4 regions of the Erwinia sp. AnSW2-5 genome follow, and region 3 is predicted to be linked to each of the others. Evidence: predicted binding sites of a transcription regulator. Region 3 holds the regulator's gene; each other region holds the start of a gene.
What was found. Region 3 encodes Fur, which represses iron uptake genes when iron is present. Its sites were predicted from a motif close to ATAATAATGAGAACNACTATCAA; they were not measured.
Positions count from the first base shown of each region.

Region 1: ftnA (non-heme ferritin) is a predicted target of Fur. The motif match lies at 4,427-4,449, and genes of this name have one in related genera.
Region 2: ACFL9S_RS00590 (siderophore-interacting protein) is a predicted target of Fur. The motif match lies at 4,379-4,401, and genes of this name have one in related genera.
Region 4: ACFL9S_RS19485 (Nramp family divalent metal transporter) is a predicted target of Fur. The motif match lies at 5,848-5,870, and genes of this name have one in related genera.

Region 1 covers NZ_JBJGXA010000014.1:6,940-14,420, reverse strand. Annotated here, with positions in the region: gene ACFL9S_RS12235 (PTS sugar transporter subunit IIC) at 1-515, opposite strand, end outside; gene ACFL9S_RS12230 (PTS sugar transporter subunit IIB) at 564-863, opposite strand; gene ACFL9S_RS12225 (PTS sugar transporter subunit IIA) at 947-1,390, opposite strand; gene ACFL9S_RS12220 (AAA family ATPase) at 1,623-2,204, opposite strand; gene ACFL9S_RS12215 (tagatose-bisphosphate aldolase) at 2,197-3,126, opposite strand; gene ACFL9S_RS12210 (sugar-binding transcriptional regulator) at 3,324-4,301, shown strand; gene ftnA (non-heme ferritin) at 4,696-5,205, shown strand; gene ACFL9S_RS12200 (ABC transporter substrate-binding protein) at 5,291-6,418, opposite strand; gene ACFL9S_RS12195 (GNAT family N-acetyltransferase) at 6,739-7,236, opposite strand; gene ACFL9S_RS12190 (porin) at 7,307-7,481, opposite strand, start outside.
Region 2 covers NZ_JBJGXA010000001.1:140,141-147,621, forward strand. Annotated here, with positions in the region: gene ACFL9S_RS00570 (SIS domain-containing protein) at 1-85, opposite strand, end outside; gene ACFL9S_RS00575 (DeoR/GlpR family DNA-binding transcription regulator) at 273-1,043, shown strand; gene ACFL9S_RS00580 (ABC transporter ATP-binding protein) at 1,309-3,141, shown strand; gene ACFL9S_RS00585 (GNAT family N-acetyltransferase) at 3,159-4,289, opposite strand; gene ACFL9S_RS00590 (siderophore-interacting protein) at 4,482-5,387, shown strand; gene ACFL9S_RS00595 (LysR family transcriptional regulator) at 5,395-6,306, opposite strand; gene ACFL9S_RS00600 (helix-turn-helix domain-containing protein) at 6,511-6,843, shown strand; gene ACFL9S_RS00605 (hypothetical protein) at 6,857-7,078, shown strand; gene ACFL9S_RS00610 (TIGR00645 family protein) at 7,415-7,481, shown strand, end outside.
Region 3 covers NZ_JBJGXA010000002.1:62,284-69,764, reverse strand. Annotated here, with positions in the region: gene ybfF (esterase) at 1-558, shown strand, start outside; gene ybfE (LexA regulated protein) at 671-952, shown strand; gene fldA (flavodoxin FldA) at 1,094-1,624, shown strand; gene fur (ferric iron uptake transcriptional regulator) at 2,021-2,464, shown strand; gene ACFL9S_RS01865 (family 20 glycosylhydrolase) at 2,522-5,176, opposite strand; gene chiQ (ChiQ/YbfN family lipoprotein) at 5,198-5,401, opposite strand; gene ACFL9S_RS01855 (OprD family outer membrane porin) at 5,429-6,832, opposite strand; gene mtr (tryptophan permease) at 7,053-7,481, opposite strand, start outside.
Region 4 covers NZ_JBJGXA010000033.1:33,833-41,313, reverse strand. Annotated here, with positions in the region: gene gltX (glutamate--tRNA ligase) at 53-1,462, shown strand; gene ACFL9S_RS19515 (YfeC-like transcriptional regulator) at 1,506-1,856, opposite strand; gene ACFL9S_RS19510 (formate/nitrite transporter family protein) at 2,011-2,799, opposite strand; tRNA gene ACFL9S_RS19505 (tRNA-Ala) at 3,150-3,225, shown strand; tRNA gene ACFL9S_RS19500 (tRNA-Ala) at 3,276-3,351, shown strand; partial or broken gene ACFL9S_RS19495 (rhodanese-like domain-containing protein) at 3,461-3,931, opposite strand; gene ACFL9S_RS19490 (NupC/NupG family nucleoside CNT transporter) at 4,293-5,477, opposite strand; gene ACFL9S_RS19485 (Nramp family divalent metal transporter) at 5,918-7,159, shown strand; gene ACFL9S_RS19480 (DUF2502 domain-containing protein) at 7,236-7,481, opposite strand, start outside.

The DNA.
Region 1 (7,481 bases), on a different contig from region 3:
CGCACGATCGGCTGGGCAATCGCGGGCATCAGCACCGCCATCACCCCGGCAATCCCACCACCGATCAGGATCAGCTCCACGCCGCGCATCCCGCCCATATAACCAATCACCGAGCAGACGGTTGCCATCCACAGCGAGGCCTGCCCGGTAAGGAAGATATATTTGTAGCGTGTCAGACGGGCGATCAGGATATTCACCACAAAGGCGACCACCATAATCAGTGCCGTTTCACGCCCGAGGGTTTGCTGCGCGATACCGGCAATGGAACCGACATCGGTCACCACGCCGCGCATATTAAAGCCTTTCTGGAAGATATCGCCGAGGAAGGTTAATGTGGCAACAATAATACTGGCGCCAGACAGCAACACTAAGAAACCCAGCAACGTTTTTAATGTTCCGGTGATCACCTGTCCTGGGCTTTTTCTCAGCGCAATCAGGCCAATCATGGCAATTAACGAGATCAGGATAGACGCCTGCCCCAGAACATCATGGACAATAAAGGTAAGGAAAGACATAGAACTCCCCTGCTTATTGGATTTAATCGGATTTAAAAAAAACACAAATTAAATAAGGTAGCCTTTTTCTTTAAGAATTGGCTCTAATTTTAGTTTTATTTCGTTCTTATCCACCAGGCGCTTAAGATAAATAATGGTGGAACTGATGGTGTAATGCTGAAACTGCGAACGGAAATTTTCGCCGGTCATGATAATATCGGCACGCGATGAGGTCGCGCTGGAAATATCACAGTGAGATAAGTCGGCATCCACACCCAGATCTTTCAGTGCCGCTTCAATACTCATTTCACAGGCAAAACTGCTGCCCAGCCCGGCACCGCATACAGCCAGAATAGATAATTTTTTCATCAGGCATACCTTAATTAAGTGTCTGTAAGTCCGCGACCTCTGACTGCGGGTATGATGACGGGCATCCCAGCCCTGACGGCGGTTCAGAACTGCTGGAGAATGTTCAGTACCGCTGACTTATCCCGTGCCTGCCTTAACTGTTCGACCACGCCGTCCTGGCAAAAAAGCTGCGACAGGCTGGCGATCATTTCAATATGCGAGTGGCTGTCGATAGCGGCCAGTGCAAATATCACATACACCGGATCGTTATCTTCACTGCCAAAGTTCACACCCTCAGAAATAATTAATAAGGAGAGTGCCGTATGATTCACCCCTTCTTCTGGCCGGGCATGGGGCATCGCAATACCTTCGCCCAGAACATAATAGGGACCAATCTGTTCATGCATATCATAAATAGCATTAAGGTATCGGGGTTGTACTGCACCATTATCGATCATCGGTTGCAATGCAATCTCAACGGCTTTACGCCAGTTATCCGTATGCGTTAACAGTTTCAGGTTACTGTCATTAATCCAGTCGGTTAACATACATCATCGCCCTGTTCATTATTCAGCAAGTTAATTCACTATACTTTCCGCAGAATGATAAAAACGTGATCAATATGACTTATTTAATAATAAACTATTAAATATCAGTTAATTAAATCAGAAACCATAGCTTCGCCCTGGTTAATTACACCAGTGGTAACACTCTTTATTTAATACGCCATTCATATTCAGGATTAATCCTGTTTATTTTTGGCAGAGGAGAATAAATTAACTAAGCCTGATTCACGATCTCCTGCGTCCAGTGAATTAACCCGTTGAAGTCAATCTCGCTGCGTTGATCGGCAACCCATACCGGCCCGAGTTGCATCGGTTCGGCGCGATCGGCCAGTTGTTGCAGCTCTGCCACGTATTCCGCTCCCGGATGTCCCGGTAACCGTGCGCCCAGTCTGCTGCTGTAACGCTGCGCGGCCATCTCACCGGGGATCTGGCACCAGATTTCCGCAACGCGATCAATGCCTGCCGCCTCGATAAACCCTGCCAGATCCGCTTTAGGCTGGAAGCCAAACCACGCATCAACAATAAAGGTGTTACCTGCCGGGGCAGCGGCAATAATCGACCAGATCACCTGATAAGCAGCAATACCCAGCTTACGGTTCATCGGGCGGTCAATACCTTCAATCTGACGCATAAACGGTTCTTTAATCTGATCCAGCGTCAGCAGCGGCCAGCCGGTTTCCGTCGCCAGACGGGTGGCGATATGGCTTTTTCCCGAGGCGGGTACGCCGTTCACCATCACCAGGCGTTTACCCTGGGTCCGGGGGGCAGAGTGCTGCAAAACGGGCTGCTCAGGCATGGCTGGTTTTTTCCTCTGGGGTACGGGCATGGAAGTACTTACCTATCACCGCCTGAATTTCACGCAAACGTGGGATCGCCAGCGTTTCCAGTTTTTCACGGGTGATACGATGATCCAGCGAGATGCAGTCTTTCCACAATGCACGCCCGGCAATCACGCCGGAAGCGCCGTTGCTCATGGCATCCGCCACCTGGGTCAGGAAGGTTGTATGATCAACCCCCGCCGAGAGTACGGCCCAGGGCACATCTCCGGCAAGCTCAGTGATATCGGCACAGGCTTTAGCGGATCCAGGATACGGGATCTTCAGCACTTTGGCACCCAGCTCCAGCGACAGTTTGGTGCCCTGATAGATCAGTGACGGCACGCGGCTTTTATAGGCTTCGTCCGGCTCTTCCGGCAGGGGATAGGTGAGGAATTCCACCACCAGTAACAGATCTTCGCGGGCGAAATCTTCGATGCAGTGACGCAAAATATCGAGATTATGTTGATTTGCCTCCGGGCGGTCGGCGCGTAAATAGACCATAATTTTACCGCCGTTAGCCCCCAGTTCGCGCACGCGGCGGGCGCTGATGCCCTCCACCAGACGCGAGTTGCGATAGCCTTCCGGGGTAGTATCGAAACCGGAGGCATCCAGGCCAATCAGCAAGGCGGTATCGCGATTGATAATCCCGTCATCGACCAGATCCGGTACGGCACAGACGGCATCCACCAGCACGCAGGACGCCTGGCTGGCAAGATAGCGGGTGATGTCCGCCTTGATACCACCGAGCTGCCGCTCGGAAATGGCTTTTTGCTGGTCAGGATCGGCGCTTAACAGCGAACGCATCGCACCGCGCTGGTCGCAGGCAATCACCAGCATCGCGCCGTTGCTGCCGCAAATTTGCTGATAACCGCGCAGTTCAGAAGTGGACATGTGTGACATTAGGGTGAACTCCTATACAGATTACAGGGTAAAAAGCCGTCGTAGACGACCCGAAAGTTACCTTTAGCCTGTGTGCACGACGCCGGGCTGTTGCCGGTGAATCTCCAGTCCTGTCAGGGGTTTCAGCCACCTGTGCACGTTGCAATTTTGCGGATGTTGAGCAATAATTCTCCAACCGATGAAGTGAGTGTAATACATTGCAGAAAGGAATTACAACCCTGAAAGAGCCACTTTTACAAGATCCCGCCACCACGCGGGCAATGATGCATATGGTGGCGAAGCTGCACTATCAGTCCGATATGTCGCAGGTCGATATCGCTAAAAAACTGGGCGTGTCCACCGCCACGATCTCGCGTCTGCTGACCAAAGCGCGCGCGGCGGGGATTGTACGGATAGAGGTGATTGAGCTGACGTCCCCTGAGGAGATCACGGCGGATCTGATTGCCCGGCTGGGGTTAAAAACCGCCGCCGTGGTGGAATCTCCGCCCGGCAATGTGCTCAGCGCCCTGAATGCGCCGCTGGCATCGCTGCTTCAGCAGGCCGATCTGGTCAGCGGTTCGGTGGTGGGCATCGGCTGGGGACGGGCGGTACGTGAAGTGACGTTATCCGGCCTGCCGCGCCTGCCGGGGGTGATGACGGTGGCACTTAACGGCGGTATGCAGCAGGCAGCAGCGCATTTTCAGATTAACGAATTTGTGCGCCAGGCCGCAGAACAGATGGAAGGTACGCCGCATTTCCTGCACGCGCCCTATATCTCGTCGCCAGTGCTGCGTGATGCGTTTCTCTGCGATCCGGGCGTGCAGCAAATTACCTCGCTGTGGGACGATCTGGACGTGGCAATCGTCGGCGTCGGCTTGACGCATCATGCGCCCCACCCCAGCGAAACCAGCACCGCCACCCCCGATGAGCAGGCGCTCAGCCATGCGGCAGGCGATGTACTCCGCCACTACGTCACCGAACAGGGGGAAGTGCTGCACTGGGAGGGCGAGCAGCGGATGATTGCGGCATCACCGGACCAGCTTCGTCAGACACCGTTATGCATCGGCGTGGCGGCCACGGCAGAGAAAGCCGCCGGGATTATTGGTGCGGTACGTTCCGGCATGATCAACGCGCTGGTCACCGATATTAAAACCGCGCAGGCCATCCTCGACCGTCTGGTCACCGATCCGCAGTAAATACAAAACTGCCTTTATCCTCAGCGGATAAAGGCAGCTCATTCGCAGTAAAAATAACGCCTTATAAGAAACAACCCAATACGGATTAATTCTCATTCCGCAGTATTAATCCCCTTTATATTCTAATAGGAATGGTTATCATAATCATTTATAAAACAGAACCATTTATATTCACAATGGAATGATTATCACTTACCAATCATACCTTTAGGTGATTTCAATAAAATTAGCCTATGCTATATAAAACGGTTTTTATTTTATCAGTCTGCGTGCATAATGCGCAGAAATCACCTGTTTACTCGTTATACTTCACGTTACAGAAACATTCACTCTGTCCCTGTAACATGAATTATTAAGAGTAATAAATCGCAAAATATAATGTTAAGGAGTCACCATGCTGACTAACGAAATGACCGCTCAGTTGAACGATCAGCTGAATCTGGAATTCTATTCTGCCAACCTGTACCTGCAGATGAGCGCATGGTGCAATGACAAAGGTTTTGAAGGTGCTGCTGCGTTTATGCGTGAGCACTCTGCGGAAGAGATGCAGCACATGCAGCGTCTGTTCAACTACCTGAGCGACACGGGCGCAATGCCGGTTCTGGGCACCATTGAAGCCCCACCGGTGACCTTCAACTCCCTGTACGAAGTGCTGGAGCAGGCTTATCAGCACGAGCAGCTGATCACCGCTAAAATCAACGAACTGGCGCACTCAGCCATGACCACCCAGGACTACTCCACCTTTAACTTCCTGCAGTGGTATGTGTCTGAGCAGCACGAAGAAGAGAAGCTGTTCAAATCTGTACTGGATAAACTGGCACTGGTGGGTAACAGCGGTCAGGCACTGTTCTTCGTCGATAAAGATTTGCAGAAACTGAGTGAGCCAGGCGCGCACCAGGGTTAATGATCGCTCTCCTTGTGAGATAACCGGCCGCCAGCGGCGGGTGATGAAAAAAAGCGAACCCTTTGCGGTTCGCTTTTTTTTTGCCTTACTGAGCCGGTTTCAGGGTCACCCAGTAACCCGGCTGATAATCGATCGGCAGGAAGCGCTGATGGAACTCCCGGAATGTGGCATCCGGGTCGATATCTTTAAACAGCTCAGGATGCAGCCATTTTGCCAGCATCTGAATGGCGACAAACTGATAAGGACTGTCGTAGAACTGATGCCAGATAGCGTGCGCATTGCCGTTGGTAGCCACCGGCAACGTACGGAAGGCCGGACGCGCCATCAGGGCGGTTAACCGCTGGGTCGCCAGCGCCAGATCCGCGCCAGGTCCCACGCCCACCCAGCCACCGGCCGTGTTGTAGTTTTTCCAGTTCGCGCCGGTCACCACCACCACATCCGGGCGTGAAGCGATAATCTGCTCCGGGTTGAGCGTGCCGAAGGTGCCAGGGATCAGCCCTTTAGCAATATTCGTTCCCCCTGCCACTTCCACCATACGGCCGAAGTTCTCGTCGCCGAAGGACATGCAACACTCTTCCGTATAGCCCCCAGCGCGGTCCAGCATCACTTTCGGGCGCGGACCCTGATAGTTCTTCAGGCGATCGATAACGATATCGATCTGCTTCTGGCGGAAAGCGATGATCTCTTCCGCACGTTCCGGTTTACCGACCAGTTGCCCCATAATGCGGATGCTTTTCACCGCGTTCTCAAACGGCTTTTCGCGGAAATCGATAAACACCACCGGAATACCCAGCTTGTTGAGTTTTTCCGTCAGTTTAGATTCATCGGTGGCGGCTTTCGATTCCAGGTTCATCAGCACCAGATCGGGCTTCAGCGTCAGCGCCTGCTCAACGTTAAAAGTGCCATCTTTCGCGCCGCCAAAGGTCGGCAGAGCGGTAATGGACGGGTATTTTTTGGCGTAGATCTGATAGCTGTCAAAATCAGCTTTCGGCAGATCGTCACGCCATCCCACTACACGCTGGAAAGGCGCATCGGTATCAAAGGCCGCCAGCAGATAAATCTGCCGCCCTTCACCGAGGATCACGCGTTTTACTTCAGATTTGATTTCGACCTTACGGCCGCTGACATCTTCCACCACAAACGGTGCAGCCAGCAGACTGGCTGACGCTAGCAAGCCACCCGCCAGGATCACTGCTTTACCCCAGAACGTCATAACACTCTCCACAGAGGAATAATAATTATTCTCAATCTCAATTGAGCTGGGGAATGCTACGACGCGGCCGGGGTTATTACAATATATGTCAGAAAATTTCGCCTGAGGAGGTCGGCCACAGAGGGATCCCCGCAGAAGCGTTGCTCGCTGTGGATGTTAAAACCTCCGCGGCATCTCGATCTGATGTAGGGGGCGATCATCTTTTCCGATCGCCCCGTGCTGATGATGTGCACCCAACGGGCGGACCGAAACAGAAGGGCCGCCCCTACGCGTCCTGAGTTGTTTTCAGTTTGGGTGTCGACATGGACCAGCGTTGCTGGTCAGAAAGTAAAACGGTAGAACTTCGTATCCACCGTCATCACCGGGAAACTCACCGGCAGATCCGTCCGGGGGATGTCTCTGAAGCCGTTTTTCTCGTAAAAACGATGCGCCGCAATAAACTTCGCGGTGGTGCCAAGGAAGATACTGTCCACGCCCCGATGACGCGCAAACATCAGCAGCGTATTGAGCAATGCCGAAGCCACACCCCACTCCCGGCCGCGATACGGTGCGGCGACAAACATCTTACGCAGCGCCGTTTGCTGCTGACCAATATCCTTCAGGCCAATACAGCCCACCACGCGATCGCCAATCTGCGCCAGCCAGAAATCGCCGTTGCCCTGCTGGTAAAAATTCCCGATATCGCTGAGATCCGGCTGCTGCGCTGCCGTAATGGCAATACCGAACTCCTCATTCTGGATCGGCAGGATCAACTGCACAACACCGGGCTGGTATTCAGGTCGGTAGCGCTGGATAGTGACAAGCTCGCTGGGCATCATACGTGGCTCCGCTGGTTTAAGATCGTTCGGCAGGAGTTTAATCTATCGCTTTTACTAATACGTTGGCGAATTAAAAATCGTAGTAAATCGACAACGACGTCACGTTCGGATCATTCGCCGTCGTGGCGGTAAATGTTTGTTCCAGATAGACGGAAAAACCGTAAGCCAGCTGCGTGTAAATCCCCAGATAGCTGTGGTTGGCATGATAATGTTCATTCCCCTGCAAACGCAGCGTATCGACAGCA
Region 2 (7,481 bases), on a different contig from region 3:
GCAGCGGGTAAGCCAGCTGGTCGCGCAGGGCCTCGACCTGCTGCTCAATATCTTTTTCGTATTCGCTGAGAGTCGTTGCTGACATTGATAGTGCCCTGCCACAAGTTGTTTCCGATGTAGTAAACATAGCTGCACGAATTCGCGCAGTCAATGTGCATTATTCGCGCATTATCACAAATATTTGCTTATTTTTTGTCTGCTATAATGACACATGGGCAAGGTTAAGACAGTATGTGCATGAAAGTGTGCAGGTATCGCAACAGGAAGGACACATGAGCGCATCAAAAAGACGATTGCAAATAATTGAGATGATCAGGGAAAAAGGCTATCTGAACGCCGTGGAGCTGTCCGACGTGTTCGGTGTTGACAGTTCCACTATCCGCCGCGACCTGTCGCTGCTGGAAAAAACCGGGATGGTGATGCGCACGCATGGTGGCCTGCTGCCGGCATCGGGTGTCACGGAGAGCAATCTGGATACGCCGTACAACGTGCGTCGCCAGATGAACAATCCGGCGAAAGCGGCGATTGCGCGTTATGCGGCAAGCCTGGTGCAGGACGGTCAGTCGCTGATACTGGATAACGGCTCCAGCGTGTATGAACTGGCGCTGGCGTTACGCGACAAGCGTAATCTGACCGTAGTGACCAATGATGTGCTGACCGCAGTGGCGCTGAGTGCCTGTCCGGGGATCACCATTCACGTGACCGGGGGAATGATGCTGAATGCGGTGTATACCCTGATTGGTCAGGAGACGGTGGATAAGATCAACAGCCTGCACGTCGACTGGGCGTTTCTGGGTGCCGAAGGCGTGCACTTTGACAGCGGTATCACCAACATCAACACCGTCGAAATACCGGTGAAAAAGGCGATGATCGCGGCGGCAGAGAAAACCGTGGTGCTGGTGGACAGCAGTAAGATGGGTTATCGCGCGCTGGCGCATGTGTGCCCTCTGCCAGAGATTGAAATGATTATCACCGAAGAGTCCCCGGCGCTGAAACAGCGCGCGAAATATGGGGCTCGGCTGCGGGTGGTGCCGCTGGTGTAGGGCCGTAGCGGTGTTAAAACCCACAGCGGGCAACGGTTCTGCGGGGATGGGGCCAGATTGAGGTAAGCCGGGCGTCACGCGACAGGACGTCGCGTGCCGAGGCCCGCATGGATGCGGCAGTTGCCGATCCGGCGTGCTCAAACTGGCCCCAGACCTGAAGCCAGAGTGTCAGCCACTAAAATTTGTGGGAAACTCCCTGGAGGTCGACCCCCGTATCGGTTATGCACTAAGCTGAACGTTCCTGCCGTACAAGTGAGCCCGCTTTATGTTTTATCGCCGTTTTGAAAGGATGATCAACATCTTCAGGGATGCCCCGGCCGACACGCCGCCCAACAACCTCTGGGCATTCTATCTGTTCTATCTGCGTCAGGTGTGGCCATGCTTCGCGCTGTTACTGGTGATTGGACTGATCGCCTCACTGATCGAAGTGGCGCTGTTCCGCTATCTCAGCCGCATTATCGACCTGGTAAATATCAGCCCCGCCGCCACCTTCTTTAGCGACCATGGCAGCGAACTGCTGTGGATGGTCGTTGTGGCGCTGGTCTTCAGGCCGTTGTTTATTGGCCTGCACGATCTGCTGGTACACCAGACCATCAACCCCGGCATGACCAGCATGATCCGCTGGCAGCATCATAACTACGTGCTGCGCCAGAGCCTGAACTTCTTCCAGAATGATTTCGCCGGGCGCATCGCCCAGCGCATCATGCAGACCGGCAACGCACTGCGTGACTCGGCGGTGCAGGCGGTCGATGCCCTGTGGCACGTGCTGATTTACGCCATCACCACGCTGGTGCTGTTCGCCGAAGCCGACTGGCGGCTGACCATCCCGCTGCTGATCTGGATTGCTGGCTATGTGCTGTGCCTGCGCTACTTTGTGCCGCGCGTCAAAGCCCGTTCGGTGGCGTCCAGTGATTCCCGTTCGCGTCTGATGGGCTGCATCGTTGACGGTTACACCAATATCACCACGCTGAAACTGTTTGCCCACAGCGATCTGGAGCGCCAGTTCGCACGTGAGGCGATTGGCGACCAGACGGTAAAAACCCGCAGTCAGGGACGGATGGTCACCGGTATGGATGTGGTGGTCACCACGCTGAATGGCCTGCTGATTATCAGCACCACCGGGCTGGCGCTGTGGCTGTGGACGCAGTCACTGTTAAGCGTTGGGGCGATTGCGCTGGCGACCGGGCTGGTGATCCGCATCGTCAACATGTCCGGCTGGATCATGTGGGTGGTGAACGGCATCTTTGAAAATATCGGCATGGTGCAGGACGGTCTGCAAACCATTGCCCAGCCGGTCAACGTCAGTGATAAAGAGCAGGCACCTGCGCTGCGGGTGCAGCAGGGCGAAATCCAGTTTGATGCTATCCGCTTTAACTACGGCGGCGAACGCACGGTGATAGATGACCTGCAACTGACTATCCGGCCCGGTGAAAAAATCGGCCTGATTGGCCCGTCCGGTGCCGGAAAATCCACGCTGGTGAATCTGCTGCTGCGGCTGTATGACCTGAACGGCGGCCGCATTCTGATTGATGGTCAGAACATTGCCGATGTCACCCAGGAGAGCCTGCGCGCACAGATTGGCATGATCACCCAGGACACCTCGCTGCTGCACCGTTCGATTCGCGACAACCTGCTGTACGGCCGCCCGGATGCCAGCGAAGAGGCGCTAACGCGTGCGATTCATCAGGCGAAGGCCGATGAGTTTATCCCGCTGCTGTCCGATTTGCAGGGCCGCACCGGGCTGGATGCGCATGTAGGTGAACGCGGCGTGAAGCTGTCCGGGGGTCAGCGCCAGCGTATTGCCATTGCCCGCGTACTGCTGAAGGATGCGCCGATCCTGATTATGGATGAAGCGACATCGGCGCTGGACTCGGAAGTGGAAGCCGCCATTCAGGAGAGCCTGGAAACGCTGATGGGCGACAAAACCGTGATTGCCATTGCTCACCGGCTGTCGACCATCGCCCGTATGGATCGGCTGGTGGTGCTGGAGCAGGGCAGGATTGCCGAGATAGGTAGCCACAGCGAACTGCTGGCGAAAGGCGGCCTGTATGCGCGCCTGTGGCGTCACCAGACCGGCGGATTTGTTGGCGAAGAATAAATCATGCCCGACGGGTGTCATTGCCCATCGGGCTGCCGCCACGGTAGCGATGCTTTAGCGTCTTCGGCCCAGTTGCGCACGCCGTCACGCTCCTGATGCAGAAAATCAGCGACCGCATCGTGCAGCCCGGCGTGGCGCAGCAGGTGCCAGGATTCCGTCAGCACCGGTTCGAAACCGCGGATCAGCTTATGTTCACCCTGCGCCCCCGCATCAAAACGCTGTAACCCGTGCTCAATGGCGTACTCCATCCCCTGATAGAAGCAGGTTTCAAAATGCAGGCGGTTGAACTCTTCCAGGCAGCCCCAGTAGCGGCCATAGAAGGTGTTGCCATCCACCAGGCTGAACGCCATCGCGACGGGATCTCCGTGCTGGCTGGCGATCACCACGCGAATCGCTTCCGGCATCCGTTCTGCCAGCAGGCTGAAGAACACGCGTGGCAGGTAAGGCTGACGGCCGCGCACGCGATAGGTATTGGCGTAACAGGCGTACACAAAATCCCACTGCGCTTCTGTCACCTCTGCGCCCTGATACCAGACAAACTCCACGCCCTGGCTGGCGACAAGTTCGCGCTCTTTACGCAGCTGTTTGCGTTTGCGCGAGGTGAGGAGATCGAGAAAATCCTGGAAATCGCGAAAACCCCGGTTGTGCCAGTGATACTGACAGCCGAGGCGCGGCAGCCAGCGCGGATCCTGCTCCAGCCCCTGGCGAATGCGCTCATCGCTGAAATTAATATGGCCGCTGTAAAGCTGCCGTTCGGCCAGAAACGCAGGTAAGGCCTGTAACAGCTGCGCTGCCGCGCGATCGTCGCCCAGCAGCCGTGCGCCGCTGACCGGGCTGAACGGCACCGCCGACAGCCACTTCGGATAATAAGGAATACCGGCCCGCTCGCTGGCCTCTGCCCAGGCGTGATCGAAAACGTATTCCCCCATCGAATGATTTTTCGCATAGCCGGGCATGGCCGCGCGCGGCGTTCCGTCCTCCACCCACAGCAGATGCTGCGGCAGCCAGCCTGAAGCACGGCTCACCGCGCCGCTCTCTTCCAGCGCAGAGAGAAAAGCATGGCGTAAAAAAGGCTGAGAGTTGGGGGCCAGGGCATCCCACTGACTGGCCGGAATATCGGCCAGTTGCATCAGGACAGTCAGGGACATCGGTGCGCTCCGCATTTACCACAGGGAAAGTGCTACGTTGACGGCTTTTTGCGCCGGGATCAATCCGTTATTCCGTACTCAAGATGTAAAGAAGCCTCGTTCTCATTCTCATTATCATCTGGCTTTGCTATTCTTGCCGACCTTATGTGCGTTATCACACGTGCGCGGCTTTCAGGTTTACAAGGCGGATTTATGGCGAGTGTTCAGGGTTATCGCTTGTTTAATGTGGTGCTGGCGCGTAAGCAGGTACTTTCACCTTCGATGCTGCGCTGCGTGTTCAGCGGTGATGACGTGCGTCAGATGAAGATGGATGCACCGGATCAGCGGATCAAACTGCTGTTTCCCTCCCTCAACGGCACGCCATCCACGCTCACCGATGAAGGGGAGAAAACCTGGTGGGAAACAGCGCGCGCGATGCCGCAGGACATCCGCCCGATCGCCCGCACCTATACCCTTCGCCACGTTAATGCTGATGCCGGGGAAGTGGAAGTCGAGTTTGTGATGCACGGCACCGAAGGCCCGGCTTCTGCCTGGGCACTGAATGCAGAGCCGGGTGCGGCGTTGCAAATGGTGGCACCGAACCGCGCCTGTCCAACCAGTAGCGGTGGCTACGAGTGGGACCCGCACCCGGATGTGGAGCACGCGCTGGTCGTCGCAGATGAAACCGCACTCCCGGCGGCGAAAGCGATCCTTGAACAGCTGGCTGGCTGGAGCAACCCGCCGCAGTTACAGATGTTCCTGGAAATGCCGAAACGCGGCGACTGCGTGGATCTCAGCCACTATGCCTTTGCCGAGATCCACTGGCTGCCGCGTGAAGCAACCGGCGCATCTCATGGTGAAGCGTTGCTGGGGGCGGTGCAACAGCGGGTAACGCTGCCGGAAAGTGCGCTGGTGCGCGGTGAGCTGCATGAAGAGAATGAGGGCGACATCCTCTGGGACCGTGCCGATAGCGCGGATAAGCGTTTTCACGGCTGGGTGGCTGCCGAGTCCAGCGCTGTTAAACAGCTGCGCCGCTATCTGATTGGCGAGCGTGGCCTGTCGCCGGAGTGCATCAGCTTTATGGCCTACTGGAGCCGTGGCCCGCGCCGCAACGACTAACCCTTAGTTAGCGGCGCACCATCAGCTGTGGACTGACGTTTTTCAGCAGGTTATAGAACCAGGTTTTGGCGGTGATATCCCCGATCTCGGTGTGCCCGTACAGGTACACCTCAAGATTCGGCAGCTCAAACGGCAGTGCGATGATGCGCCCGTTGCCGCGTGCGACGTAGATTTTCGCCGCGCTGGAAGGCAGTGTCACCAGCAGGTCGCTGGAGGCAATCAGCTCGCCCAGCGCCGCAAAGTGCGGGACTTCCAGCGCAATGCGGCGCTCAAAGCCATACTCTTTTATCCGCTCCTCCACCATGTAATGCCCGCTGATGGTCGACACAATAATGTGCTGTTCCTCCAGGTAGGCATCCAGCGTCAGGGTGTCGCCAATACGTGGGTGCTGGCCGTTCAGCAGGCAGACATAACGCTCATCCATCATCCGGTCACGCTGCGCCAGCGAAATACTCTCGTTACGGCTGCACAGCGCGGCATCGACTTTTCCGGTCAGCAACCATTCATCCAGTTTTCGCATCTCGACCGGGATCACTTCCAGCTGCACGTTAGGGGCAACGGCGCGCAGATGTTTCACCAGGCCGGGCAGCAGCAGCAGCTCGCCGAGGTCAGAGAGGGCGAGACGAAATTTGTGAAAGGATGTGTCCGGAGAGAAGCTGCGGGTATCTGCCACCGCCTTCTCAATTCCGCTCAGGGACTTTTTAAACACCGTATAAAGCTGGCTGGCGGTTGGGGTCGGTTGCATCCCTTTGCGGCTGCGTTTAAACAGCTCATTACCTGTCGCATCCCGCAGCCGACCCAGGGCGTAGCTGGCAGAGGGCTGAGTAATAAACAGACGTGCGGCGGCCCCGCTGACGCTCTGAGTTTCATAGATAGCGATAAATACCCGCACCAGGTTGAGATCCATGTTAGCTGGCATATAGCCCCTGTCTATTATCCAAGATTCATATTATCTATTTGAACTATTTTAATCGGTCTAATACCATCCCTTCCACGTTTTTTTGATATGTTCTCCCTTTTTTTTCATATCGCAATTACTTCAATAAAATCAAAATAATAACTAACTTCCTTGTTCTTTTAAGGCAGGAGTGGGCGTACTGCGCCCGTCATCGCGGAGCTAAAAATGAAAAATGAAATCGTCGACGTGATCGTCGACTGGATTGACGATCACTTAGAAGAAGGCCTCAATATTGAAGCCGTAGCGGCAAAATCCGGCTATTCAAAGTGGCATCTGCAACGGGCGTTTAAAGAGCAAAGGGGCATCACCCTGGCGACGTTTATCCGCAGTCGCCGCCTTGATCAGGCCGCCCGCTGTCTGGTGGGTTCGACCAAAACTATCATGGCGATTTCGATGGACCTCGGTTTCTCTTCCCAGCAGTGCTTCCAGCGGGTGTTTAAAAAGCACTTCAATGTTACCCCGCGCGATTACCGCATTCAGTTCCGTCAATATCATTAAGTCCGGAGGACCCGTGCGCCAGTTGACTAAAATGGCCGCCGTGCTGGCGGTGCTGTCTCTTCATCCTTTCACCCAGGCCGCTGCGGCAAGCCAGCAGGCACCGATCACGATGCATGCCGATAACGGGCAGGGCAGCCCGTTCGGCTATGAACGCCAGATGAAAAAGATGATGCGCCCGATTAACGATCTGCTGCCGCAGGGTGGCCAGGATGAGGTGCCCGCTGGCTCTAATTGATGTTGCCAACGATGCCGAAAATGACAGTCGAGCGAACATCAGAAGCGCTTGGTGTGTCATTCCCAACGGCCAATACTGTTATCCGCACATTACAAAATGCTGGTGTGCTGGTAGAAACTACGGGTCGCTTACGAGGGAAGATGTTTAGCTATCAAGCTTATGTCGACCTGTTAAGAGAAGGCTGATTCCAGTCGTCCCTATTCCAGGCTGGGGGATGTTATTGATGTCCTCAACGTAAAGTCGCTTAAATTCCGCTGTTTTCAGTGCGCATGCCTTGAAAAAGGTCATCAGCCATCGGGTATACTGTTCGCCCTGTTGAATTGTGAACTGGATGCTATGGAACGTTTCGTCGAAAACCTGATTTACTCTGCGCGCTGGCTGCTGGCACCGATTTACCTCGGGC
Region 3 (7,481 bases):
GATGTCCTGGGCACACTTGACGCTATGCAGGTCGATCGTTTCACGGTGATCGGGCACTCGATGGGTGGAAAGATCGCTATGGCAATGACCGCACTGGCACCCGATCGCATCGCGGAGATCGTGGTGATTGATATCGCGCCTGTGGCCTACACCACGCGTCATCACGACGATATTTTTGCCGCACTGAATGCGGTTACCGAGGCCGGTATCACCACGCGCAGCGAAGCCACAGCCCTGATGCGCCAGATGATCAGCGAAGAAGGTGTGATCCAGTTTCTTCTCAAGTCGTTTCACGAGGGGGGTTGGCGTTTCAACGTTCCGGTGCTGCTGGCATGTTATGAAAATATTATTGGCTGGCAGCCGTTGGCCCCCTGGTCACATCCTGTGCTGTTCATTCGCGGGGAGCGTTCTCCCTATCTGGCCGACGCGTACCGAGATGCCCTGTTAACCCAGTTTCCACAGGCGCGTGCCCATGTCATCACCGGCGCAGGGCATTGGGTACATGCTGAGAAACCCGATGCAGTATTACGTGCAATCCGACGTTTTTTAGCGCTGTGAAAACCATTTTCGCTGGGGTATGATGGCGCGCTAAAATTTTGCCGCTGCTGATTATCAGACGGCATAACGGCCCTATTCATCAGCAATCCAGCCTTTCAGTATTACGATTCCTATGGCAAAAGAGAACACGGACCGCACAACGATCGATCTGTTTGCAGATGAACGACGTCCGGGACGACCCAAGACTAATCCGCTGACGCGTGATGAGCAGTTGCGTATCAACAAACGCAATCAGCTCAAGCGCGATAAAGTACGCGGCCTGAAGCGTGTCGAACTAAAAATGAACAGCGACGCGGTTGATGTCCTGAATCAGTTGGCTTTCGAGCGCAATATAAGCCGCAGCGAACTGATCGAAGAAATGCTGCTGGAGCAGTTGCAACGTCATCCGTCCTGATGGTTTCAGGACCTTAGCACTCAGCGACAAAACCGGCAGCATTACTCATTTATCCGCTCACGACGGTCTGTTATCATTAGCGATATCTGCGAAAAAATCAGCAGTCACCATATCATTAAGATTCAAGAGGTTATTAAACTCATGGCACTCGTCGGCATTTTCTTTGGTAGCGATACAGGCAATACCGAAAACATTGCAAAAATGATCCAGAAGCAACTGGGGAAAGATGTTGCAGAAGTTCGTGATATTGCTAAAAGCAGCAAAGAAGACCTTGAAGCCTTTGATATTCTGCTGCTTGGCATCCCAACCTGGTACTACGGTGAAGCCCAGTGTGACTGGGATGATTTCTTCCCGACGCTGGAAGAAATCGACTTCAACGGTAAGCTGGTTGCGCTGTTTGGTTGTGGCGATCAGGAAGATTATTCCGAGTATTTCTGCGATGCAATGGGCACCATCCGCGACATCATTGAGCCGAATGGCGCAGTGCTTGTAGGCCACTGGCCTAGTGAAGGTTACAATTTCGAAGCCTCAAAAGGCATGGCAGATGATAACCACTTCCTTGGCCTGGCCATTGATGAAGATCGCCAGCCAGAACTCACCAACGAGCGCGTTGAAAAGTGGGTAAAACAAATTTCTGATGAACTTCAGCTGAAAGATATCATCGAAGCATAACCATTACCGCTTGATGTGGGAGCTATCTCACATCAAGCAAGTGGTTTTTCCTATAGAAGTAATAGATACATGTTTGTAACTTTCATCTACAAAACTGTACAATAACCCCATCGGTTACCCGCTTACTCAACACCTGCCCCATTCTTTGAGGACGTGAGTCGCCCAAAGAAGGGTAAGATGATGCAGATTGAAATGTTAACCCAACCTAATTCGGGCGCGCGCTTCCCTGGATGTAACGACACTTATCCTTACATTCCTCGCGGTTTCAGGCACCCCTTATGGTTTCCATTTCGGAGTATCAGTTCTATACTGAGACGCATTCATCTTTTAGCGTCGACCGATGTTCAGGGCTTTTCAGCCACTAAGTGACTAGCAAAGTAACAGGACAATATCCGCATGACTGACAATAACACCGCATTAAAGAAGGCCGGCCTGAAAGTCACGCTTCCCCGACTGAAAATTCTGGAAGTGCTTCAGGAACCAGAGGGCCATCATGTCAGTGCGGAAGACTTGTACAAACGCCTGATTGACATGGGCGAAGAAATTGGTCTGGCCACGGTGTACCGTGTGCTGAATCAATTTGATGATGCGGGGATCGTTACCCGCCATAACTTTGAAGGCGGTAAATCCGTTTTCGAACTGACCCAGCAGCACCATCACGATCACCTGATCTGCCTGGACTGCGGTAAAGTTATTGAGTTTAGAGACGAATACATTGAGGAACGTCAGCGTGAAATCGCCACGCGTCACGGTATCAAACTGAGCAACCATAGCCTGTATCTTTATGGCCATTGTGCTCTGGGTGACTGTCGTGAAGACGAGACTCTGCACGACAAGTAATCTGCACTGTTCAGTGTAAAAACCGGTGGCTTGGCCACCGGTTTTTTTATGCCTGCGTTATAGCGACGCCTCCCGGCTAAAACGCTGCCCATCCGCACTGACCGCACGGACCTGCACATCACCTTCTATGATGGGTGGATTCTGGCTGTCGTAATGCTGCCAACGCTTTCCACCATCCGTACTGAACTGCATCGCTACACCAGGGAAGGCCGTATTCGCTTCAAGTTTATCGCCCACGATACGAGCGCCGGGAACCGGCAAACGGTAGTGAACCCCGTGTTTATCCAATTTTTCCAACTCTCGCTGACCGAGAATATTCGCGAATCGCTGCCAGTCCTGGCGCAACGCCTTCTGGTCAACGAACTGCGTTTCACCACCACGGTACTCCTTACCTGCCTGATAATCCTGCTCCCAGGATGCACGGTGCCAGGCGCGTTCCGCTGCAGAGAACATCCGTGGATAGATCATATATTCCATATTGTCATCGGTTCGTACTGTCTCACTCCACAACTGAGCAGACATGCCTGCGGCCCCAGGCCAGGGTTTATCGGATTTCGCGTTGAAGAATTGGCCGTCGCGATCCACCGACGTTTCTGCATTTTGCGGCAAATTATCCGGCGCAAAGCTGAACATTTTACGCTCATCGCTAAAACGTGTTCCCCAGTAATACCCTCGCTCGAGGGGGTTCACCTCGTAGGGAAAATCCAAATAGGCATAATCGGGATTGGAAACAATCACCTGATAGCCTTTGTTTGCCCAGTCATTCACCGTGTCAAAACCGCCCCAGTACAGCGTATCCCAGAAATTGACTGCAACTTCAGGTGTGGCAAAGGCACGGGCATCCTGGGCATTTTTTAAACCATCCTGCCAGGCCTGCATGCGGTCAATACCCTGATCTTTGACTAATTTGCTGACCTTCAAAGCAAAATAGCTTGGAAGATGCTCCAGATCGCTCACCTTCCCTGATGCGATCATCGCCTGACAAGCATGGGATTTCGCCCATGGCCGATCCTCACGACTAAGATCGAGCTGACCCTTACCCGTTTCAGGATGTTTAATATCGGTATAGCCTGCGCCAAGACGAATATTTTTAGCCTCGTCTCCACCGAAGTGCCAGCTGCGCAGCGGCTGCCCGGCATCACGGTGCATCAATCTGACTTCGCTGATAATCTTATTCGCAAAGCGCAGTGATGAATCCAGACACGGGTTCAAATAACTCGTCCGGTCGTAAAGTTGTACTGAGGTGGTATTCGAGTTATCCCCCGGATCGACCAGCCGATATTCTGAGGCTTCTTTTGCTCGTCCTGCTTTCATCAGACGCTGGTAGCGAGCCTCCATAGCAACCACTGCCGCGCGAGCATGAGCAGGCATGTCCACTTCTGGCAGAACCTGAATACCGCGTGCTTCCGCATATTTCACGATGTCGATATAGTCCTGACGACTGAAGTAGCCGCTCCCGTTATTATCATTGAACGGTCCAGACCCAAGCTGCGGTAACAGACAACGTTGTTCTTTCAGATCGTGGCAACGTTGGCTTCCCACGTCGGTAAGCTCCGGCAGGCCAGGGATCTCAATACGCCAGCCTTCGTCATCCGTAAGATGGAAGTGGAAGACATTAATTTTCCAGGCAGCCATCTGATCAAGCATCCGCAAAATTGCGGTTTTACTATGAAAATTTCGGCCCACATCAAGGAAAATGCCGCGATAGGAGAAGCGTGGCGCATCTTCCGCTTTTAAGGTCGCAATACGGTTGCTCCCGTCACCAGGTAGCAGCGACATAATGGATTGCAGACCGTAGAAAACACCCTGGGCATCGTAGCCCGTTACCTCAGCCTTTTCTTTAGTGATATTCAGATAATAGGCACCTGATATAGCAGGAATGCCTTTCAATGCTGCGGGATCAATTCGTGTGCTAATGGGGTAACCCGCTTCATTAAGGCGAACACCCAACAGTGATAAGCGCTGCTGCACCGCCTCTGCGCGTTGTGCCGGTAAACTGGCCAGATCAAGTCTGACGCCCTGACTGAGATCGGCATCCTCTTGTGCTATCTCAACATTAAGCGGGGTCGGGACAATCTGGCCGCGTAGCGCGTTAGCGGTAAGCTGTTCAACATCACTATTTTTTTCATAACGACTGTTGGCCTGCATCAGAATGTTTTTATCCGTAGCAGTCCGCTTCCACTGCTCACCAAAAGGTGCCACAAAGCGCGAAAGGTCTTCGGTATCTGTCACCTGAATAATTTTTGGATTGGCGTCACCCGATGTCACATACCAGCGCGGCATTACGTCGGTGATAAACAACTGCCAGTACTCATTGATGATGGGGATGGTCACCGAGGCACCGGCTGCAATACCTGTAAATTTTTCCGTCGGTTCCAGTCGGGTCAGATCACCAACAATATGTACCGTGCGGAACTGATCGCTCTCAATGGCCAGGGTTTTATGGACATTACTCATATAGATAGCCCAGTTTTTACTGGTAATCGCTGGGCCATTATTGGTGAGCGTAATGGTGGCACGGTTGCAGGAGGCCCAGTCAGCACCCAATGCTGCACAGTCCACGCCATGAAGTGCAGCCTGATTATCAGTCACCTGATAACGAACGCCGAATTGGCTAATTTGGTCCACCAGCTTTTGGCTTGCAGGTGCAACACTGCTCCCCAGAAGAGTGATTACCGCCAGGGATAACTGGCTAATTTTTCTATAATTCATGATGCATCCTTCCTTAGTCGCTTATTGATTGGCGTGCTGGATTTCCTGCCGCAATTGACCGCAGTGGTCATGAACTCCCTCGCCGCCACCCATCTTTTCTGCATCCAGGCAGCGCTCATAATCGAGCGCCTTTATAGCTTCACGCCTGGGCGTATTAGCGCCTGGCACCTGAGATACGCAACCGCAAAGCAGTAGCGCAAAGAACAGCGTTATCCCTGGGTTCATATCCATTCTCCTGTTCGTTTTGCACGATCAAAACAGGGTAAAAGGCGCAATGATGATAAATTTAACGTCTTTTTCGTCCTGAAAAATATTGTTGTAACCGCCACCGTAGCTGGGAATATTGCTGTGATTGTCATACTGGGTGTAGTGCAGCTTGAACAACGTTCCTTTCGCCGCACCACCTTGAATTGTATAAAGTAAATCAAGGTTCCATGCCGACTCTTTCAAACGCGTGCTCTGGTTATACGCGGGATGGCTGCTGGGTTTCGCATCCCAGCCATAAGCATAAGATGCGCCTGCGCCCCATCCGGGTAACTGCCAGCGCGCAAGATCGTAAACCACTCCGGCAAACAGGGCTTTTTCTCCATTGGCATTCCAGTCCGAGCGAGCATCCCACCAGACGTCAAGACGACCATTTGAGGAAGCATATCCAGGCGTCATACGCTGTAAGAAGTACCCCTGATTCCCCTTCGCTTTCACCCACGTCCCTTCCAGACGGAAATCAAACGGCCCTGTGGTATAGCCCAGAGTCACCGCCTGAAGCCAGGCCAGCCCTTCGTAAACATCATTCACATTGCCAGCACCGCCATGTTCTTTATCTTTAGCACCATACAACTGCCAGCTGGTACGCAAATCATTACCCGCCACAGGAAAAGCATAAGAGGCTTTAGCAAAATATTGATCCATATACTCTGCTGCCTGGCCAAAGGCTGCTTCAATAACAAATTTTTTGGTGAAGTCATATTTCAACCCCAGGGAATGCAAATAATGAATTCCTGTGGAGCCATCCGCCTTACGAAAGTTATACATATTTTCATACCAGGGCGCTTTATAACGGTCACTCCACATATAGGAAAATGACAATATCCCCGCATCGCCAAAATTATGATGATATCCACTTTCGGCACCGAGGTATGTTCCGGGTAAAAAACTCCAGTGTGGGGCCATCAGCGTCTGCCCGCTGGGTTGTATATACCCTGCTCTTAGCCAGATATCATCATGCTTAATTTTTACTGCAGCCTGATAAATACTGCTGCCGTTACGGTCCCCGCTCCAGCGTTCATCCCAACGGGTTTTTGAATCACTAAACCCGATTTCATTAGGCGCTGCAGGGCCGCTGTTCGACATTTCCAGCGCGCTGAACATCGCGAAGTCGAACCCAATAACATCAGCGGCAAATCCCGAAGAAAAATCCAGACTGCCGTTGAAGGTAGAATGATGCAGGTTCTGCTGATACTGGCCGTACTTATCACTGGCAGGAAGCAAATCTTTACGATCACGCTGCCGCTGCCAATAATAAAGGCTGCCATTCAGCGAGGAATCAGCAATAAAACCAGCAGAAACAGAGGGAGAGGAATAAAAAAAAGTGGATAGCAGAACCAGGTACGCCAGTAAAAAAAACCGCGCACCTCTCACAAAAAAAATAGAATGCATCGAATATTCCTTATTCTTACTGGGTGGAAATATCCTATTTGGCATTAATTTAATTAACACCCTCCACCATCACGCATTCATACTATTTTTCGCAATGCGAATAATCAATTAAAAAGAGATCATGAATGTAAAAATATGATCGACTGCACACATTGCCATTGAAGAAAAAACTATTTATCGGTTTTCCTCCAATGGTATTTATGCATCTTTTTCGAAAGCGCTATTTCGTATAGAGCGGCAGCCAGTCAACATAGGAAAGCAATGAAACCACCGCATTCAATGCACCAAACAGCAGAACCAACACAATCGGTGCTATCCCACCCCGGACTCGCCAGGTGGAGGTGGAAAAGCGCCGACGTGACTGCCATGCCAATAGCGCTGGCGTGACTACAGCCCAAAGTGTCGCGGCCAGGCCAGCATAACCGATCGCCAGCAGAAAACCGTTGGGCCAGATCATTGCGGCCGTTAACGGCAGAATAAACGTCAGCAAGGTGGTTTTCAGTCTTCCGGTCGAGGAATTATCCAGTTTGAATAAATCGGCAAGGTAATCAAAAAAGCCGAGACTGACACCGAGGAATGAACAGGCAACGGCAAAGTTAGAGAAGATATCCAGCAACAGATTCAGAGAGCGATTGTGCAGTACACCGGA
Region 4 (7,481 bases), on a different contig from region 3:
AAAAAACTGTTCTGACTCTGGCCAAAGCCTCCGCGTAATAAGGCATTCATTAATGAAAATCAAAACCCGCTTCGCTCCCAGCCCAACTGGTTACCTGCATGTTGGCGGCGCTCGTACCGCACTTTACTCCTGGCTTTTTGCCCGCAATCACGGCGGTGAGTTTGTGCTGCGTATCGAAGATACCGACCTGGAGCGTTCAACTCAGCAGGCGATCGATGCCATTATGGATGGCATGAACTGGCTGAATCTCGACTGGGATGAAGGCCCGTACTACCAGACCAAACGTTTTGACCGTTATAACGCCGTCATCGATCAGATGCTGGACGCGGGCAGCGCGTATAAGTGCTACTGCTCGAAAGATCGTCTCGAAGTGCTGCGCGAAAACCAGATGGCGAATAATGAGAAGCCTCGTTATGACGGCCGCTGCCGTGACAGCCATGAACATCACGCCGATGATGAACCTTGCGTGGTGCGCTTCCGCAACCCGCAGGAAGGCTCAGTGATCTTTGACGACCAGATCCGTGGCCCGATTGAGTTCAGCAACCAGGAGCTGGACGATCTGATTATTCGTCGTACCGACGGTGCGCCAACGTACAATTTCTGCGTCGTGATCGATGACTGGGACATGGAAATCACCCATGTTATCCGTGGTGAAGATCACATCAACAACACCCCGCGCCAGATCAACATCCTGAAAGCGATTGGTGCTCAGGTGCCGGTTTACGCGCACGTCTCCATGATCCTGGGTGATGACGGCAAGAAACTGTCTAAGCGTCACGGTGCCGTAGGTGTGATGCAGTATCGTGATGACGGCTATCTGCCGGAAGCCCTGTTGAACTATCTGGTGCGCCTGGGCTGGTCTCATGGCGATCAGGAGATCTTCACGATTGAAGAGATGAAGTCGTTGTTTGATCTTGATGTGGTCAGCAAATCTGCCAGTGCATTTAATACTGAAAAGCTGATGTGGTTGAACCACCACTACATAAACAGCCTGGCACCGGAATACGTTGCGACCCATCTGCAATGGCATATCGAACAGGAAAACATCGATACCCGCACTGGCCCTGAGCTGGCTCAGCTGGTTACTCTGCTGGGTGAACGTTGTAAGACGCTGAAAGAGATGGCTGCGTCATGTCGTTACTTCTATGAAGAATTTGACGAATTTGATGCCGATGCTGCGAAGAAACATCTTCGCCCGGTTGCGCGTCAGCCGCTGGAAGTGGTGCGTGACAAGCTGGCTGCCATTACCGACTGGACCGCTGAAAATGTCCATCATGCCATTCAGGCGACAGCGGATGAGCTGGAAGTCGGTATGGGTAAAGTGGGTATGCCGCTACGCGTTGCTGTAACGGGGGCAGGGCAGTCGCCTGCGCTTGATGTGACCGTACATGCGATTGGTCGTTCGCGCAGTGTGGCACGCATTGAAAAAGCGCTGGCGTTTATCGCCACCCGCGAAGTCTGATACACCGCATAAAAAAACCCCGGCTTATAGCCGGGGTTTTTTATCAGTCACTAATACCCAGTCGTTGCAAAATCCCCTGAATACCCTCGCGTAGCAGCATGGCCGCCAGTTTGTCCTGTTCTTCACCGCTCAATTGCTGCAGGGAAGTGATTAACAGTGCAGGAAGTGAATTTTGATTTACACGATATTGTGCATTAGGTTCTGATGCATGACGTGTGGATTTAAGAAAGACTTTTACGCGTTCATCAATATGAATCATGCGCGCTTTCCCACCCTGAACTCCGGGTTTCGGTGCGGTCGTCCAGCTCTCTTTCTTAACCCACTTATTGATAGTCTGTCTGCTAAAACCTGTTTGCTGTGCCAGTTCTTCCGGCGTTAACCAATCCTTTTTCACGCTCTTGTCCCTTTTGCCGAATAAAAGTCATTAGCATATTACAACAATTCATCACGCGAACAACTAACACAAATTACTAACCTTGGCAGGACAAAGAGTAAAAATTTGGTGCTGGATCGAGAAATATCCCTTTAAAGAGCAGGGGATACTGAAATTAGCGCGATACAGAGCTTTCAGGTTGAGGGATTCGGTAGGCGACAAAATAGGCCAGACCGACAAAAATAGCACCACCCACGGCATTGCCAAGGAACACGGCAACAAAGTTAGGCAGGTATTCGGCCCAGCTCAGGTAGCCCGCAAAAATGGCAGCAGGAACAATAAACATATTGGCGACGACGTGCTGGAAGCCAATGGCAACGAACGCCATGATCGGGAACCACATACCGAAGATTTTGCCCACGACATCTTTACTGGCAAACGCAATCCAGGTGGCAAGACACACCAGCCAGTTACATCCTACACCAGAAATAAAGGCGTGCAGGAAATCCGCATTCACTTTTGCGCTGGCAACCGCGACGGTTTTCTTCAGGTAATCCCCTTCCGTCATTCCCAGCATATGGCCGAAGAACCAGGCGATGGTAACACTGCCAATAAAGTTGGCGAGGGTCACCCAGAACCAGTTACGTACGACACTCAGCGCAGAGATCTGACGCGCAAACCACGCAACGGGCAGCAACATCATATTCCCCGTCAGCAGCTCTCCCCCAGCCAGCACGGTGAGGATAATCCCTACCGGGAAAACGGCGGCTCCCAGCAGGGTGCCAAATGAACCCCAGCCAACAGGCAGTTGGGTTACCACATGGATATAAAGAAGAAAACCAAAGGCGATAAAAGAACCGGCGAGAAAACCCAGGATCAATAAAGAGGAAATCGGGGTACGACTTTTGATCACGCCTGCCTGAACAACGACAGCCGAAATCTCTTTTGGAGTGTGCAAGGACATAATAGCTCTGGTGTTGTGAGTTGCTGGTAAAGTGCCAGATTTCGCCGCTCTCTGAAAATAGGTGATCATCCGTCACGGAGTAGGCCTGGCATTCAAAATCCGGCGCAGTCTTGCATGCTCAATTAACAAAAACAAGTAGCTTTTAGGCTCATTATTAACCTGTGTTTAACAAAATACACGGCAGCAACCGTGTAATGCGTAACAGGTGTGATAAAAACAGTGAGTTAGCGCTTTTATTGGCCTGTTGACGTCTTTTTCAGCGATCGGTCTCAGAATGTTATTTTGCCGTTGACACCAACCCCACTGTTTCATATTATCCCCGCCGTCAACACGACAGAGTTTTTCGGCTTGGGGGTATAGCTCAGCTGGGAGAGCGCTTGCATGGCATGCAAGAGGTCAGCGGTTCGATCCCGCTTATCTCCACCACATCTTCACCAGCAGATGGGGTGGCACCGAAAAACGCAGAGTTTAGTAGTGGGGGTATAGCTCAGCTGGGAGAGCGCCTGCCTTGCACGCAAGAGGTCAGCGGTTCGATCCCGCTTATCTCCACCAAATTCTCAATAATCCCGATGATGTACCCGTAATCTGCTTAGGCGGATTTTTTTTTGTCTTTTTTTAGCCGATCTTTGACGGGGCCGGGCATGCCCTAACCCCGATGTTGTTACGCCGTTAACACGTTAAAACCATGCGTACCGTCGCGAACCAGCTGCGCAACCAAACCATATTCCCAGTCGAGATAGGCTTACATCGCTTCCGGCGAGTTATCTGTGCCTTCATCAGGGCGACGGTAGCGATCGATACGGGGAAGCAGCAACGCAGTTTCTCCCTGAACCACGGGTAACCCGGCGGCTTTCCAGGCGGTATTTCCCCCTTTCAGCACGGTAACAGGCTTGGCGGTTAACTGCGCCAGCTGCGCCACCGCATAGCGCGCCAGCATACTGCTACCGCAGGTCACCACATATTCTTCGGCTTCGGGCAGTATGGCGACGCCCTGTTGCGTCAGTGCTGATATCTGTAGCCAGGCCGCCCCCGGAATATGCGCGTTGACGTAGTTGGCGCTGGTGGTGAAGTCCAGCACCTGGATATCCTGCTGTTCCAGTAACCCGGCAAGCTGCGCCGGTTCCACAGTGTCACCGGCGTGGTGAACCGCGGGATACGGTTGAGGATTTCGATATCCAGCTTCGACAGGGCGATGTGCGCCCGCGCCAGGGGGGATGTCGCAGTCGGTGGCAGATAAGATGATCCGCTGGATAGTGCAGGGGGCCGGTGATGGATTTGTGCAGATGCCTGCGTCACTGAATGGCTGTGCGGAGTATCAGGGAATAATGTTGCGCGAGCATCTTGCGGTGCCGCTGTAAAAAATAAGGGGCGATCGTTGATCGCCCCTCAGGAGTAAAACGGTTGGACCTGTGTTCCGGTCCAGGGGTGACCATCTGTTTCTGCGTAGGGGCTGACCATTTTTTCCGGTCAGCCCGCCCCGCTCTCACAAAACGTTACAGCACCAGACCCGCAATGGAAGCTGACAGCACGCTCACCAGCGTAGAGCCGTACAGCAGTTTCAGGCCGAAGCGTGAAACCACGTTACCCTGCTCTTCATGCAGACCTTTGATCGCCCCGGCAACGATACCGATAGACGAGAAGTTCGCGAAGGAAACCAGGAACACCGACAGAATGCCTTCAGCGCGTGGTGACAGTGTGGTCGCAATTTTCTGCAAATCCATCATCGCCACAAACTCGTTAGACACCAGTTTGGTGGCCATGATACTGCCGACCTGCAACGCTTCACTGCTCGGCACGCCCATCACCCAGGCAAACGGGAAGAACACGTAGCCGAGGATACCCTGGAAGCTGATGCCGAAGACGAAATCGAACAGGGCGTTGATGGCAGAGATCAGGGCGATAAAGCCGATCAGCATCGCGGCAACAATCACCGCCACTTTGAAACCGGCCAGAATGTATTCGCCCAGCATTTCAAAGAAGCTCTGGCCTTCATGGGTGTTACCCAGTTTCAGGTCTTCTTCATGGTCGACGCGGTACGGGTTAATCAGCGACAGCACAATAAAGGTACTGAACATGTTCAGCACCAGCGCTGCGACCACGTACTTCGGCTGAAGCATGGTCATGTAGGCACCAACAATCGACATCGACACCGTGGACATCGCGGTGGCAGCCATGGTGTACATGCGGCGCTCTGACATCTTGCCGAGGATATCTTTATAGGCAATAAAGTTTTCTGACTGTCCCAAAATCAGTGAACTTACGGCGTTGAAAGATTCCAGTTTACCCATGCCATTGACCTTCGACAGCACCGTACCGATGGCGCGAATGATGATAGGCAGAATGCGGAAGTGCTGCAAAATACCGATCAGTGCAGAGATAAACACGATAGGGCAGAGGACGTTGAGCCAGAAGAACGCCAGGCCTTTATCACTCATATTGCCAAAGACGAAGTTGGTCCCTTCCGCCGCGTACTTCAGCAATTTTTCGAACAGATCGGAGAAACCTTTAACGAACCCAAGGCCCGCTTCCGAGTTCAGGAAGAACCAGGCGAGCAGAACTTCGATCACTAAAAGCTGTACGACAAAACGGATACGGATGTTTTTGCGATCGCGGCTGACCAACAAGGCCAACAGGGCGACCACCGCCAGTGCCAAAGCAAAGTGCAGAATGCGGGACATATTTGCTCCAAATTAGAGGGCTGTTATATTTCGTTGCACATTCTATGTAACAAGAACCGGAAAAACGAGATCTATACCGCAATATAACAATTCCCTATTGCATCAGATTTCAGAAAAGCTTGAGCCGTCACATGTTTTCAACGGATTTGAACCCATTACGTTACGTTCAGGAACTTTAATGCTCGATTTACAAACACTTTGCAACACTCTTTTGCTGAAAAAATGCCCTCTTAGCGGGCAAGTGATTTCCGAATACCTTACAGTGAAAAGGGTTGCTGATTTTTTGGCTATGGCGTAATTTATTCCAAAGTATAGCCATTGCTATACTTCTTAGTAATGGCTATCACTGCAATCGGAATAACCATTCTAAATGCACTTGATAATCATTATCAAATAAAGGCACTATAGTTGCCGCGTGAATCGTCTCAGGGGTAGCCACTATGTTCGGAAGCCGCACTGCGGAGCAGAACATTCGCAGTAGTCGTAAAATCAAATTTGCCTTAATGGGGCCAGCCTTTATTGCGGCAATTGGCTACATCGACCCCGGCAACTTCGCCACCAATATTCAGGCCGGAGCTTCCTACGGCTATACCCTGTTGTGGGTCGTGGTGTGGGCGAACATCATGGCAATGGTCATTCAGTTGATGTCGGCCAAACTGGGCATCGCCACGGGGAAAAACCTGGCCGAACATATTCGCGATCGCTTTCCTCGTCCCGCAGTCTGGTTTTACTGGGTGCAGGCAGAAATTATCGCGATGGCGACCGATCTGGCGGAATTTATTGGTGCCGCGATAGGTTTCAAACTGGTGTTCGGCGTCAGTCTTTTACAGGGCGCGATGCTCACCGGGGTCGCCACCTTCCTGATCCTGATGCTGCAAAGTCGTGGCCAGAAGCCGCTGGAGTTGGTGATCGGTGGCCTGCTGCTGTTTGTCGCGGCGGCGTATGTGATCGAGCTGTTCTTCTCTCAGCCGAAAGTGGTCGATTTGCTACAGGGAATGGCGGTGCCTTCACTGCCAACAGCGGATGCTGTATTGCTGGCGGCGGGCGTATTAGGGGCGACGATTATGCCTCATGTCATTTATCTGCACTCGTCGTTGACGCAAAAAGGCGATGGTGCGACGCGCGGTGAACGTTACGCGTCCACCAAGCTGGATGTGGCAATTGCGATGACGATTGCCGGTTTCGTTAACCTGGCGATGATGGCAACGGCAGCCGCGACGTTCCACTTTAGCGGCCACAGCGGCATTGCCGATCTTGACCAGGCGTACCTGACCCTTGACCCGCTGCTGGGTAAAGCCGCCGCGATGGTGTTCGGTCTGAGCCTGCTGGCGGCGGGTCTGTCGTCTACGGTGGTGGGCACGATGGCGGGGCAGGTGGTGATGCAGGGCTTTATTCGCTTCCATATTCCGCTGCTGGTGCGCCGTGTGGTCACTATGCTGCCTTCCTTTATAGTGATTATGGCGGGCTGGGAACCCACGCGTATCCTGGTGATGAGCCAGGTGCTGTTAAGTTTTGGGATTGCGCTGGCGCTGGTGCCGCTGCTGGCCTTTACCGGCAACCGCGAGCTGATGGGCGATATGGTGAACTCGCGTCTGATGCAGAATATTGGCCGTGCGATTGTTGTCGTGGTGGTGGTGCTGAATGGTTATCTGCTTGTCTCAATGGCGATGAACCTGCTGTAGGGGTCGATCATCTTTTCCGATCGACCCGTGTTTCTGGCCGACCGAAACTGATGGTCGGCCATTACGGTTCTGTAAATTACCAGCGGTCATGACGATCGTTGCGGTCACGCTCATGGTGACGTCGATCCTTCTCATGATGGCGCCATTCGCGGCGGCGATCGTGGTCGCGCCAGCGACGTTCTTTCTCCCATTCATGCTGACGGCGCATCTCTTCATGACGTCGCCATTGCTCGTGTCGCCACCAGCGGCCTTCATCGTAACGATAGTTATTGCGCCACCAGCCATTGTCGCGCCAGCGGCCGCCATCCCAGTAACGTCCACG